DNA from 3 places in the Chryseobacterium joostei genome. Region 2 is predicted to be linked to each of the others. Evidence: riboswitches for the same ligand, from Rfam matches in the RefSeq annotation. Region 2 holds a riboswitch; each other region holds the start of a gene.
The links. Region 2 has a riboswitch for cobalamin ahead of metE (5-methyltetrahydropteroyltriglutamate--homocysteine S-methyltransferase). Riboswitches for the same ligand answer to the same signal wherever they lie in the genome.
Positions count from the first base shown of each region.

Region 1: another riboswitch for cobalamin. It lies ahead of EG359_RS08100 (acyl-CoA thioesterase); the one in region 2 lies ahead of metE (5-methyltetrahydropteroyltriglutamate--homocysteine S-methyltransferase).
Region 3: another riboswitch for cobalamin. It lies ahead of EG359_RS16410 (TonB-dependent receptor plug domain-containing protein); the one in region 2 lies ahead of metE (5-methyltetrahydropteroyltriglutamate--homocysteine S-methyltransferase).

Region 1 covers NZ_CP033926.1:1,781,404-1,786,000, forward strand. Annotated here, with positions in the region: gene EG359_RS08090 (hypothetical protein) at 1-1,111, opposite strand, end outside; gene EG359_RS08095 (hypothetical protein) at 1,204-2,001, shown strand; cobalamin riboswitch at 2,035-2,215, shown strand; gene EG359_RS08100 (acyl-CoA thioesterase) at 2,331-2,714, shown strand; gene EG359_RS08105 (HD domain-containing protein) at 2,811-3,404, opposite strand; gene EG359_RS08110 (XAC2610-related protein) at 3,413-4,150, opposite strand.
Region 2 covers NZ_CP033926.1:735,683-740,279, forward strand. Annotated here, with positions in the region: gene EG359_RS03440 (XRE family transcriptional regulator) at 1-61, opposite strand, end outside; gene EG359_RS03445 (bacteriocin-like protein) at 497-781, shown strand; gene EG359_RS03450 (Lrp/AsnC family transcriptional regulator) at 848-1,309, opposite strand; cobalamin riboswitch at 1,500-1,685, shown strand; gene metE (5-methyltetrahydropteroyltriglutamate--homocysteine S-methyltransferase) at 1,858-4,161, shown strand; gene EG359_RS03460 (anti-sigma factor) at 4,301-4,597, opposite strand, start outside.
Region 3 covers NZ_CP033926.1:3,613,153-3,617,749, forward strand. Annotated here, with positions in the region: gene EG359_RS16400 (cytochrome-c peroxidase) at 1-751, shown strand, start outside; gene EG359_RS16405 (transporter) at 765-1,712, shown strand; cobalamin riboswitch at 1,917-2,102, shown strand; gene EG359_RS16410 (TonB-dependent receptor plug domain-containing protein) at 2,135-4,270, shown strand; gene EG359_RS16415 (YncE family protein) at 4,267-4,597, shown strand, end outside.

The DNA of each region.
Region 1 (4,597 bases), 1.0 Mb from region 2:
CTGATAGAACCTGACTTTGCACTTCCTCCGAATTCCCCAAGACAGAATAATCTGTTTGTTTAATCAGTACTTTAAGTTTTTCGAAACAAGCTTCCCGACTCTTGCACTGAAGAGTAAATTTCTTCAAAAATTCAGGGCTAAAATTGATTTTTCTAACTGCTCCCTCCATTAAAAACCCTAAATCCGGAACCTTATCCATAGAAAAAGCAGTAACCAAACCTCTTAAGTGATCTTTTTGTTCTTCATTATTTTCCTTTTCATAAATTTCGGAAATCTTTTTTTGAAGCTCAAAAACAGAAAGCTTTTCTGTATCCTTTTTCATTTGTCTATTGAGAAGTACATACACTTTTTCAGTACTGGTGAATGGTCTGTCTTCTTCTCTTTTTTCAGAAATCCATACCGAAACGGAGTCGCAGTCTGCCTCACAGTGACCAATGATTCTGCCTACCCCAATGTAATTCATTTTATCTCGTGAACTATTCCAAAGCTTTCTAAATTCAGAAAACTTTATCTGCGAATTTTTAATACTTGCTCTGTCAAAATCCTTGAAATCTAATTTTAATAAGGAAAAGTATAACTGGGCATCGGAGCTAAGTTTCGTACTCATAAGGCTATCAATACTTACCAAAGCTTTCTGTTTTTCTGTATATGAAACACCTGACAATCTATTCGCATCTATCATCTTACTTCGGAAATAAAGTTTCATAGCTTCCATATTATAAGGATACTTTTTCCTGAAGCCAGAATATAAAATTTCATAATCTGCCGGGTTTTGAGTATATAATGCCAACCATACTTTTAAAAAATCCTGGTCTTCTCCTGAAAGTTTAGATTCTGAAATTTTGCGGTATGCTTTCTCCTTACCCAGAGTGTTATAATCCAGTAATGTTTGAATAAAAAAAGATTCCTTTGTATGCTTTTGGTAATAATCAGATTTCAACAAATCCTTTGCCTTTTTATAGCTTCCCTCTTTTGAAATTGATAAATTGATACCCAACTGCTCCTGAAAAGATTCTTCCAGACAATCTGCGTAGGTATATGAAAAGAAATTGAACTGTGCTGAGAATATCACAGGAAAAAGTAGGGCTATGAATTTAAATATATTCTTCATGATTATTTAATAGGAAGTTCAAATATAATTTTAAAATTCAGAATTCTGAAAAGCATTTAATTTATATATTTGGAGCATCAAAAAAAGTCACCATGATTTTCATAAACAAAGCATTCTACTTATCCGCTTTCAGTATTTTTTCTTTAGCACTCGTTAAGGGTCAGAATAAAGTTCCCTTTGGTGTTGTAAAAGCAGAGGAAGGATATGCCAATGTACGTGTACACAAGGACAATTACAGAAAAATTGTCGACAAAATCCGTATGCGTAAAGGTGATGTATTTGTTTATGTAAAGCCTGCTCCGGGAGAAACTGAGTGGATATGGATCAAATATCCTGAAAAACAGGATGATGATAAGCCTTTTGTACGTTATGAAACTCTTGACAAGGAAGGAATGGTCAATAAGGAACGTATCGCTTATATTGATCAGCTTCCAGCCTATACTCCTTCAAAATCTAAAAACGGAAAATCATTAATTTTCACAGATAATTCTGATCCCAAAGTTCTGACTTCTCAAAGAAGCAAAGTGGTCATTGATATTTACCCATCCAATGCCGGCTACCGTAAAAAGGAAAAGGATGCGGAAGGAAAGCTTCTTACGATTGATAAAGTAAAACCTTGGGGAATAGGAAACGATCTTCCCGAAGGAATGACGGAAATTAAGTCTATCAGAGTACAACAACCCGGAAGAGGGTCTGTTTTTGTAAGGGAAGCTATCAAAAACATGTTCCAGCCTACCATGGATTTTAACAACATAGGGGTTACTTCTCTGGACAACGACAATATTTTCCTTTATATGATCAATGGTTCGGGAGAAAACAGATATACCACCCTTTGGACGATCAAGAAAGGAAGAGTGATCAGCCAGATTATTTATCATAATCCGGAATAAATTCATTATTTTTGTACCGAAAAAGTTTAACGCTTATTCATCACAGAAACTGGTTCTGCCTAACCGCAGATTAAAAGGGAACCGTGTGAAAATCACGGACTGTCGCGCAACTGTAAGTAACTGAAATCTTTATCAAAAGATCCACTGTGCGAGGCATGGGAAGGAGATAAAAGATGTTACAAGTCAGGAGACCTGCCTTTTCTTAAACAAGAAACTTTCGCGATCTGAAGTTTTATTGATCTGATGGATTGTTTCAGGGATTTCTAAGATTCCTGTCATTATTCTGTTGTTTTAATATTATTTCATTTCGCCTTAATTAATAATGAAATATGACTACAGAAGAAAGAATTGAAGCAGCCGAAACCAGAATCTTTAAAGCGGTTTTCCCCAACACAACCAATCATTATGATACTCTTTTCGGAGGTACTGCCATGCAGCTGATGGATGAAGTAGCCTTTATTACTGCTACCCGATTTGCAAGAAAAAGAGTGGTAACGGTAAGCAGCGATAAGATTGATTTTAAAAAACCTATTCCTGCCGGAACTATTGTTGAACTGATTGGAAGAGTTTCACATGTTGGAAAAACAAGTATGAAAGTGAGTGTGGAGATCTTTACAGAACAAATGTACTCCTACGAAAGAGAAAAAGCAATTGTAGGTGATTTTACCTTTGTAGCAATTGACGAATTCAAAAAGCCAATTCAAATACTATAATAATTTTCGGGCGGCCAATGGCCGCCCGAAAATTTTCCAAAACAGGAATAACCAATCTCTTTCTTTCATAGAAATAAGACCGGATATTGAGTTATTTTATGATTTCACTACTTTTTCAGTTTCCAGGCTTCTGTTTAATAAGAGTTCAAATGCTTCACCCATCTCGTCCGATGCTCTGGTAATGGCATTTTCAAGCATATTTCTAATTTGCTTTTCCGTAACTCCGGCTTCTGTCCAGCTTTTTCCTGAAGTATGAGAATTCAGGATAAAAGGCATAATTCTATCGATGGCACAAGCAAAAATAGCATCAGGAGTCTTTTCCTCTTCAAATTCCAGCCATAAATTAAAGAACTCTGTACGCAAAGGCTCATCCAGAATTCCAAAGATCTTTTGGGCAGAGACTTTTTCTCTTTCAAATTTTCCAACCATTGCTTTCTCATCAAACAAAAAAGTATCACCAGCTTCAATCTCTACAAGATCATGAATAGAAAGCATTCTTATTACCCTCAGCAAATCAATATCTGTACGGTTTTTCGCATATGGATAAAGGATTTGTGCCAGAATAATAATTTGCCATGAATGCTCTGCCGTATTCTCTCTTCGGGAGTCATCTGCATTATAATTTCTTCTTTGTACATTTTTCAGGGCATCCACTGCCAGGATAAAATCGATCTCTTTCTGTATCTTCATCTTACTTTTTATTTATGATATTCTTCGGCTGGATATACCTTGGTTTTGGTAATCCATTTATTATTTATTTTTTCTTGTGTAATCACCTTTACATACTTTTCATCACTCTTATCCTCTTCCTTTTCAAGTACCTTATCCAGTCCTTTATTCGGAATCACCCTATATTCTGTGGTAAAAAAATTACAACATCCCGACTTTCCATAGCAAATCAAACGTTTACGAACAGGATCCGTTTCAAAAAGATCAAAATAGCTTGATGCAATGTCTGTAAGCTCTTTACTTTTTACAAAGGCCATCCTTGTACTGTTAAACACATATACATCATAAGAAGCACTGCTATAGTTACCAAGATTTCCATTTCTTATTGCTATGTCCTCCGTTCCGTCAAAATTAAAGTCATCAAAAACCACAGGACTTTGTTCCTTTTTTAGTTGAATCATTTTTCCCGGCATCGGTTTTTGATCATTTTCGAAACTTAGCACCAGATTATCAGACGTAAAAGTTTGTACCTTGGCATTTTTGTTATCAAACAATTCTACAGTTCCCTTACCCATACATCCGTCATTATAACAGTTTTCAATATGGATCACAGCATCGTAGTTTTTCGACGCATCTTTAACCTCAAATTGATATTGTCCAAAACACACAGGCCCTAATAAAATAAAGGCAGATAAACCTTTGTAGTAATTTAAAATATTCATGGTAATAGTAAATGTGAATTCAACTGTTTCTGTAAAAATCTCCATAACAAAAATACGAATCCTACTACCCATCTCAAAATTCATACGCCTTTATATCTCAAAATATGAAATCAGATCTCTGGTTTTTAGAAGCTGTTCCCGCTATCCGCTCATACTCCTCGCACCACTCCAAAACCCCAATATGCTGCGGGGTAACCGCTACTATCGGGGCTATGAAGTCTCATTATAAGCAATGTTGCCATTGGGTATCAATCAATTTGATCAGGATTGCAAAATACCGGCTGTCATAAAATCCTTGATGTTTCAATCCTATTTAAAGTAAAACAAATATTATCTCATTACATTTCTCTATCTAAAGCACTCAATTTTTAAGGTTAAAATCAATTATTTTGCCTTTAATAAGAATTCCTTAAAATCTGCAATAAAATTATAATGCTGATTATCAATTAGTTAAACTATTTATTTTAAAAATTTCACTACTTTGTATTGCAT
Region 2 (4,597 bases):
TCTGTTGGGAGAGCTTTCTCTTGGCTCTTAAAAAGCGTATATTATTTGAAAAAATTGACATTGATACAAGTATGTAGGCAAAAATACAAATTTTGCCCCCGTTATCAATGCCCAGAATCGGTTTTACCTTAAAAAGTGAGTAAATTCGACTTTTCTCCAATAAAGTTGGCTAAAAAGAGCAGTCAAAAATCTTCTTTTCCTAATCTAAACCTCTGATTTTCGGATCAAAACAAGTCTTTTTACAAAGCAGGGATATTATTCATAATAAAACACCATTTGAGTTAAAAAATTAACTCTAAAATTCCCAAGTTGAAATATGTTTTTTAACATTTAGAAAATCAAACAGATATAATAAAAAATGGAATATTCATAAAATAACAATTATATTAACGAAATATTAAATTATAAAATTATTTAATTATTTTATTCAAAAAAATATCTACACATGTTTATTTGTCATATATTTGTGATGTATTAATCATATAAAATTTTAATCATGAAAAATTTCAAAAAACTAGACAGAAACGAACTAAAAACTATTTCAGGAAACGGATTACTTGATCCAATCGGAGGACTAATTGGTGGTCTTGGAGGTGTAATTGGTGGCGTTGTTGGCGGCCTAGGTGGTGTAGTAGGAGGTGTTGTAGGTGGAGTAGGCGGTGTAGTTGGTGGCGTTGTTGGTGGTGTAGGTACCGTTGTAGGTAATGCATTATGTCAAACTCAATGCGTTGTTAACGGTGTAATTCACATCAAGTTACTTGAATGTGGATCTACTTGCTAGGAAAAAACGAACAAGCACTTAAAAAGTATACCGCTCTTTTCAGAGCGGTTTTTTTATGGGGAAATATTATATGGTAAGGCCGTGGTTATTTTTTACTTCAGCCATTACAAATGTACTGTGGGTACTACCTATAGAATCTACAGAACCAAGCTTATTAAATACAAAATCCTGATAATGCTTCATATCCCGAACCTGTACTTTCAATAGAAAATCAAAGTCACCAGAAATATTATAGCATTCTGCCACTTCTTCAATTTCCAAAATTTCCTTTACAAAATCATACCCCACAGACCGGTCATGAATTTTTAGCTTGATCTGGCAAAAAACCGTAAATCCACGGTTGAGTTTTTCAGCATCCAAAACAGCTACATATCTTTTAATATACCCTTCCTGCTCAAGTCTTTTTACCCTTTCAAAAACAGGTGAAGGAGAAAGGTTTATTTCCTTGGCAAGCTCTTTAACGGTCAATTTTGAATTGTTCTGAAGCAGTCTCAGTAAATTCAGGTCCTTATCATCAAGTTGTTCCACAGAATATTATTCTTTTAATTTTAAAATCAACCAAAATTACAGAATTATATTCTTTAATAAATAATTTATAAAGTTTTATTTGCTTAATAAACATCAATCAATTGTTAATATATTCTGTATCACTAATTTTACACAAAATTAAAATCTTTTACCATTACTTATTAAAGATTGGTAAAACAGTTCTTTATATACTTCATCAAACAGGAAAGGTTTTACTTAAGGTAGATTAATAGGGAATCGTGTGAGAATCACGAGCTGTCGCGCAACTGTAAGTAACACACCAAAGGTTTCTGTCCTTGTATATCCACTGCCAAAAGCGGGAAGGATGGCGGAAACTGTTACAAGTCAGGAGACCTGCCTTTACTGAATTGACAATGCTTTCGCAACCTGAAGCTTTTGAGTCATACAGATGATATAAGATAGTGCATTTCTCTAAGGATGAATAGCACGGGTTATCTATATCATTTATATCAAGATCTTCTTATACGCAAAACATTACGAAGCATTCAAAGAGCTTTTAACAAAAAAGTTTAATTAAAAGTTTAAAAATGCAAACACACATTCTAGGCTATCCGCGTATTGGTAGCAAAAGAGAACTCAAAAAAGCCTGCGAGCAATATTGGTCAGGCAAAATTGTTTTGGAGGAACTTCTTACTGTAGGAAGAAATATCTGTAACCAAAACTGGAATCTTCAGAAAGAAGCAGGAATAGACTTAATTCCCTGTAATGATTTTTCCTACTATGATCAGATATTGGATATGAGCCTTATCGTAGGAGCTATTCCGACACGTTATCATGAAGTTGCCCTTAAAAGAAACAACTCAGAGCTGGATCTTTACTTTGCAATGGCGAGAGGATATCAAAAAGACGGACTGGATATTACCGCTATGGAAATGACCAAGTGGTTTGATACCAATTATCATTATATTGTCCCTGAATTCTATAAAAACCAGCAATTTAAGCTTACTTCAAGTAAAATATTCAATGAATTTGCAGGAGCTAAGCAGGCAGGAATCAATGCTAAGCCTGTAATTATAGGATTGGTTTCTTATTTACTTTTAGGAAAAGAAAAAGAAGAAGGATTGGACAAGCTGGATCTTGCCCAAAATATTCTACCTGTCTACGTCGAGATTTTATCAAAACTTCAGGAACAGGGCGCAGAATGGATTCAGTTTGATGAACCGTTCCTTTCTCTGGATATTACAGAAAAAGCCAAGGAAACTTATATTACTGTTTACTCAGAGCTTAGAAAGCAATTTCCAACATTAAAATTCATAGTTGCTACTTATTTTGATGGATTAAAAGACAATTTATCCCTTGCCGTTTCACTTCCTGTAAATGTTTTACATGTTGATTTGGCAAGAAACCCTGAGCAATTAGAAGATGTAATCAATTCAATTCCGGAAAATCTAAGCTTATCACTGGGACTTGTAGATGGAAGAAATATCTGGAAAAATGATTTTGAAAAGTCTTTGGCTTTTATCAATAAAACCGTTGAGAAACTAGGTTCAGAAAGAGTTTTTATCGCTCCATCATGTTCATTGCTTCATTCTCCATGTGATTTAGACTTTGAAACCAATCTGAACCCTGAAATTAAAAACTGGCTGGCATTCGCTAAACAAAAGGTAAAGGAAGTTGTTAACCTTAAAGAGTTAGCTTCCGGAACAGAAAATCAGGATATTATTAATGATTTTGAGGAAAATAAAAAAGCCGTTTCAAGTAGAAAAACCTCTTCTCTAATTCATAATAATATTGTAAAGCAAAGAGCAGAAGCTGTAACGGAAGAAGATTCACAACGAAAGAATTCATTCCAAATCCGTAGAGAAGAGCAGCAAAAAGCATTACAATTGCCATTATTTCCTACCACGACCATTGGATCATTTCCACAGACTACAGAAGTAAGAAGCTGGAGAGCAAAATTCAAGAAAGGAGAATTAACTGCAGAGCAGTATGATGCCTTGTTGAAGGAAGAAACCCAGAGAACCATCCGCTGGCAGGAAGAAATTGGAATCGATGTTCTGGTTCATGGGGAATTTGAACGTAATGATATGGTGGAATACTTTGGTGAGCAACTTGAGGGGTTTGTATTTACCAAAAACGGTTGGGTACAAAGCTATGGAAGCCGATGTGTAAAACCTCCAATCATTTTTGGGGATGTTTCCCGTCCTGCACCCATGACGGTTTACTGGTCTCAATATGCTCAGTCACAAACCAATCAGTGGGTAAAAGGAATGTTAACAGGTCCTGTTACTATTCTGCAATGGTCCTTTGTACGCAATGACCAGCCTCGTTCTGAAACATGTAAACAAATTGCATTAGCCATTCGTGATGAAGTGGTAGACCTTGAAAAAGCAGGAATCAGGATTATTCAAATTGATGAACCTGCTATACGAGAGGGGCTTCCCTTAAGAAAAACAGAATGGCAGAATTACCTGAAATGGGCTGTAGAAGCCTTTAGGATATCAGCAAGTGGAGTAGAAAACGCCACCCAGATTCATACCCATATGTGCTATTCGGAATTCAATGATATTATCAAAAATATTGCTGATATGGATGCAGACGTTATTACCATAGAATGTTCCCGCTCACAAATGGAACTTTTAAATGCCTTTGCAGATTTTAAATATCCTAATGAAATCGGGCCGGGTGTTTATGATATTCATTCACCGAGAGTTCCGTCAAAAGAAGAAATGATAGAACTTCTGAAAAAGGCTCAGGATGTAATTCCTGCTCATCAACTTTGGGTAAACCCCGACTGTGGATTAAAAACAAGACATTGGGAAGAAACTGAAAAGGCTTTAATTGCAATGGTTGCCGCAGCAAAAGAAGCCGCAGTTGAATATTCAATTTAAAAATAAACTTTCAATTTTATACAAATCAAAAAGCATCCGGATTGGATGCTTTTTGACTTTATTATTTTTAAATATTATAATTCCGTATACAATAGGGATTCTATTTATTTAAATAACAGCATGATACTCAAATCAATCGTTATATTCCTCCCATCACATACATGTTTTCCATAGTAGGAACTGGGCTTCCGCCCTCTTTTTCAAGAGTAATGGCAAAAGCCTGTGCATTTGGAATATTGGCCAATGCAATTAAACTGTCTTTATCCTGGGTATACATTCCTGCACTTACGGGCTTTCCGTCCGCAATTGCCCAAAGTTGATATTGCATTCCTTCTGGCGCCTTAGGAAGATTCTCAGCATTAAGGTACACTTCTTTTGTTTTTTTGTCCCAGAAAACCATCGCTTTTGCATCTTCATGTTTCTCTACTCCTTTTAG
Region 3 (4,597 bases), 2.0 Mb from region 2:
CGGTGTTGATGATAGGATAGGAATTAGAAATGTGCCCCCCATTCAGAATATGGCATTTCTCAAAAGGTATATGTGGGATGGGGTGATTCATAATTTAAATGAACAACCCATTATCCCGATGACGGATGTGAATGAAATGGATAGCTCTATGCCGGAAGCTATTTCCAAAATAAAAGATGATCCGAAGTATAAAAAACTATTCAGTGCAGCCTATGGAGATGAAAATGTAACAGGCGAAAGGATCTTAAAGGCATTATCACAATTTATGGCATCAATGATTTCTGCCGATTCCAAGTATGACAGATTCAAGCAAGGAAAAGAAAGTCTCACTTCTGAAGAATCTCAGGGAATGGCTTTATTCAATCAGAAATGTGCGTCTTGCCATAGCGGAGGATTGTTTACTGATGAAAGCTTTAGAAATACAGGAATGTATTACAATAATCAATTTAAAGATGCAGGTCTTCATCGAGTAACCCTGAATCAGAATGACTGGATGAAATTCCGGGTACCCAGCTTGAGAAATGTGGAGTATACAGCTCCTTATATGCATGACGGAAGATTTTATACGTTAGAAGCAGTCCTTAATTTTTACTCAGACAACGTAGAAGATAATCCTAATCTGGATCCGCAACTGAAACAGAATAATCACATTGGAATTGCCATGAACAGTCAGGAAAAGCAATTGATTATTACCTTTCTGAAAACCTTATCCGATAAAGGTTTTATCACCAATCCAAAATTCGCAGAATAATTTAAATACAGACATGAAGAAGATCATTTTAATCATAAGTATGGTCCTGTTTACAATGGGCCAGGCAAAAACAATCAGGGACAGCGCTGATATTTCACAGAATAATTTTAGGACAATAGATTTTGATGACGATTGTGATGCCTGCGGTTGTGCTGCAGGAAACGGTTCATCAGGTTTTGAATCCTTATTGAATCCACAATTTATAGGAATTAAATACTTTGCGCAGCATTACAAAGCAAAGGAAAATTTATTTGTAAAGGACTTGACACAGGATCAGTATTTCAATACCTTACAGATTTGGGGAAAGATACCATTAACCCAAAAACTGAGTGTATATGCAAGTTTGCCATTCCATTTTCATGAGAAGAAAACAATGCAGGGTGATATCAGGATCAATGGAATAGGAGATTTAAATCTGATGGGAATTTATAAGCTTTTTAATTCTAAGGATAGTTTTCATCAGCTAAGTGGAGGATTAGGAGTGAAAATTCCTTTGGGGAAGTTTGATGAAAAAGGAATCTCAGGGGTTAACCCGAGCTTTCAGTTGGGAACTGGAAGCTGGGATTATCAGGCAGCGCTGAACTATAAATTTCAAAAGAATAAAATTGCAGTATTGATTAATACAGATTACACCATAAAAACGGAAAATAAAAAGAACTATCGTTTCGGAAACCAATGGAACTATGCTGCTACAGGGTTCTATCAGATTGCAGGAAATGAAAAAACTATTTTTTCTGCAAAAGCAGGGGTACAGGGAGAAGTATATGCTCAAAACAAACAGTTTGATGAAGCCTTACCTAATACGGCCGGAAGTGCTTTATATGGAAAACTGGGATTTGAGGCCTCTTATAAAAGATTCAGTCTGGGAAGTGAAATCATGCTGCCGGCTTATACTCACCTTGCCGGAGGAGATATTGAAGCGAAATCACGTTTCAGTGTTTTTGTGAATATTGGAATATAATTTTTACAGAAAGCAAAAAGAGCTGAGAAGATATTGCTTTCTATTTTCTTCAAAGTTTAATTTTTAGAGTCTATTCTCCTCAATGTATTCTAAAAATTAAACTTTGTTTTTTTAATCATCTTATATTTAAAATCAAATTTCAAAGTCATTTATTTATGATATTGTAAATCATTTTGTTATTTAGGTCTATATATTAATAATTGTTTATCTTTGCCGAAATTTGGTGAGCCCTAAAAAGCTCTTAAAAGGGAATCCGGTGAAAATCCGGAACAGACCCGCTGCTGTAAGCTCCACACCAAAGTTTTTGAAGAATATATCCACTGCTTTTTTAATGGGAAGGATTTCAAAAATGGAGTAAGTCAGAAGACCTGCCAGAAAATATAAACGTTTGACGCTTTCGTGGAATAAAGCTTAGGACAACAATGATTTTGTGCAGTAACAGCTGTGCCTTATCGTTGCTTTCTTATATCTATCCATTAGCGTTATCATTATTCCTGAATGAGCTAATGGGGCCAAAACCGACTACATCTCAATTTCATAAGGTTGTTTTCACAGTATTCGTGTTAACATCTCAATTCTTGTTTTCCCAAACGAAGAAAAAAGACAGCATTAAGGAAGAAACCATTAAGGTTGTCAATATTTACAAAAAGAACTTTAAAGAAATACTTCCTGCTCAGATCTTGCAGGGGGAAGAGCTTGAAAGGCTGAACAGTCACTCTGTGGCAGATGCTTTACGGTATTTCTCAGGAGTCCAGATCAAGGACTATGGAGGAATGGGTGGTTTGAAGACCATTAATATCCGAAGTATGGGAAGCCAGCACGTAGGAGTTTTCTATGATGGAATTCAATTGGGGAATGCTCAAAATGGAGTCGTAGATTTAGGAAGATATTCCTTGGATGATCTGGAAGAGATTTCATTATACAACGGGCAAAAGAGTGAGATCTTCCAGCCCGCAAAGGATTTTGGATCATCGGGATCTATTTATTTACAGCCCAAGACCCCTGTTTTTACAGGAACCAGAAAGACTAATCTGGTCATTAGAGCCAAAAGTGCTTCCATCGATTTATTTAACCCCTCTTTCCGTTTAGAACAAAAGATTTCAAAAAGAATTTCTGCAAGCGTTAGTGCCGAGTTTCTGCAAAGTGATGGACTTTACAAATTTCGTTATACCAGAAAATATCCTAATGGGGAAACCGCTACCGATACAATTGCTAAAAGATATGACTCTGATATTAAGGCAAAACGTTTTGAAACATCCGTTAATGGTACTTTAAATAACGGAAGCTGGAATATACGTGGTTACGGTTATATTTCAGATCGTGGTATTCCGGCGCCTATTGTAAAATACCGCTTTAAGGCAAGAGGAGCGAGAATGCTTGATGAAAACTATTTTGTACAGGCCAATTTTAGAAAGAAACTATTTCCAAAGTTTGAAACCCAGCTTAAGGCGAAATTTGCCTACGATTATACTCATTTCAATGACACTGTACTGGCTCAGACTGTTAAAAGTTCAATCAATACTTACATTCAAAGGGAAGTGTATCTTTCTTCTTCCAATTTATATTCTATTAATTCTAATTGGGATGTAAGTTTAAGTGGAGATTTTCAGTATAATAATCTGAATGCTGATTTAACAAATTTTACGTATCCTACCCGTTATACTACACTTGTAGCATTGGCTACCACTTATCAGTGGAACAGATTAAAGTTTCTGGGAAGCCTCTTGGGTACCTTTACCTTTGAGGAAGTAAGAAGAAATAAAAGACCAGATGACAGGAGAGAATGGACTCCGGCTCTATTTATGAGCTATCAGCCTGCTGCCATTCCGGAGCTTACCCTTAGAGCTTTCTATAAAAAGATTTTCAGACTGCCAACTTTTAATGACCTGTATTACACCAATATCGGAAGTACCTATCTGGAACCCGAATTTACCTTTCAGCATGACATCGGGTTTACCTATCAGAAAAAATATAATAATTCTTTACTAAAGTCATTTTATGTGAAAGTAGACGGATATTATAACAGAGTTAAGGATAAGATTGTTGCAGTACCTACTGTGAATATGTTTCGCTGGATGATGGTTAACCTTGGAAGAGTTGAAATCATTGGAGCAGATGTAAATGTTCAGGCAGAAATGATGCTGGGAAAGGTAAAGCTGAAGCCGTTACTATCCTATACTTATCAAAGTGCCAAGGATAAGACAGATAAAGGATGGGGAATCATTCCAGGAGATACCTTTTATGGCCAGCAAATTCCTTATACCCCTTGGCATAGCGGATCTTTTACCATGATGGCTGACTATAAGGATTGGGGATTTAATTATAGTATGATCTACGTAGGAAAGCGCTATGACGGCCAGATGGATAATATTCAATACAATTTTGTTCAGCCTTGGTACACCCATGATCTTTCCGTTCAGAAAAAATTGAGTCTGGCCGGGCACCCATTTAAGATTAACCTTGAAATGAATAATGTTTTTAATCAGTACTATGATGTTGTACAGAATTATCCTATGCCGGGAAGAAACTTTAGACTCACTTTAAACTTCACCTTATGAGAAAACTGAATATCTTTTTTTTACTTTTTGCATTGGTCTCTCTTGTAGCTTGCCGTACGGATGAAATAGTGATCCCGATGGAGGTGGTGGATGGTCTTGCTCCTCCTGAAAATACAGCCATAAAAGGGTTCTATGTATTGAATGAAGGGAACATGGGAAGTAACAAATGTACATTGGATTTTTTTGATTATACCACAGGAACGTACTACAGGAATATCTATGCAGAAATTAATCCCAATGTTTTAAAAGAATTGGGAGATGTGGGAAATGACATTAAAATCTATGGGGGTAAGCTATACATTGTGGTCAACGTTTCTAACACCATTG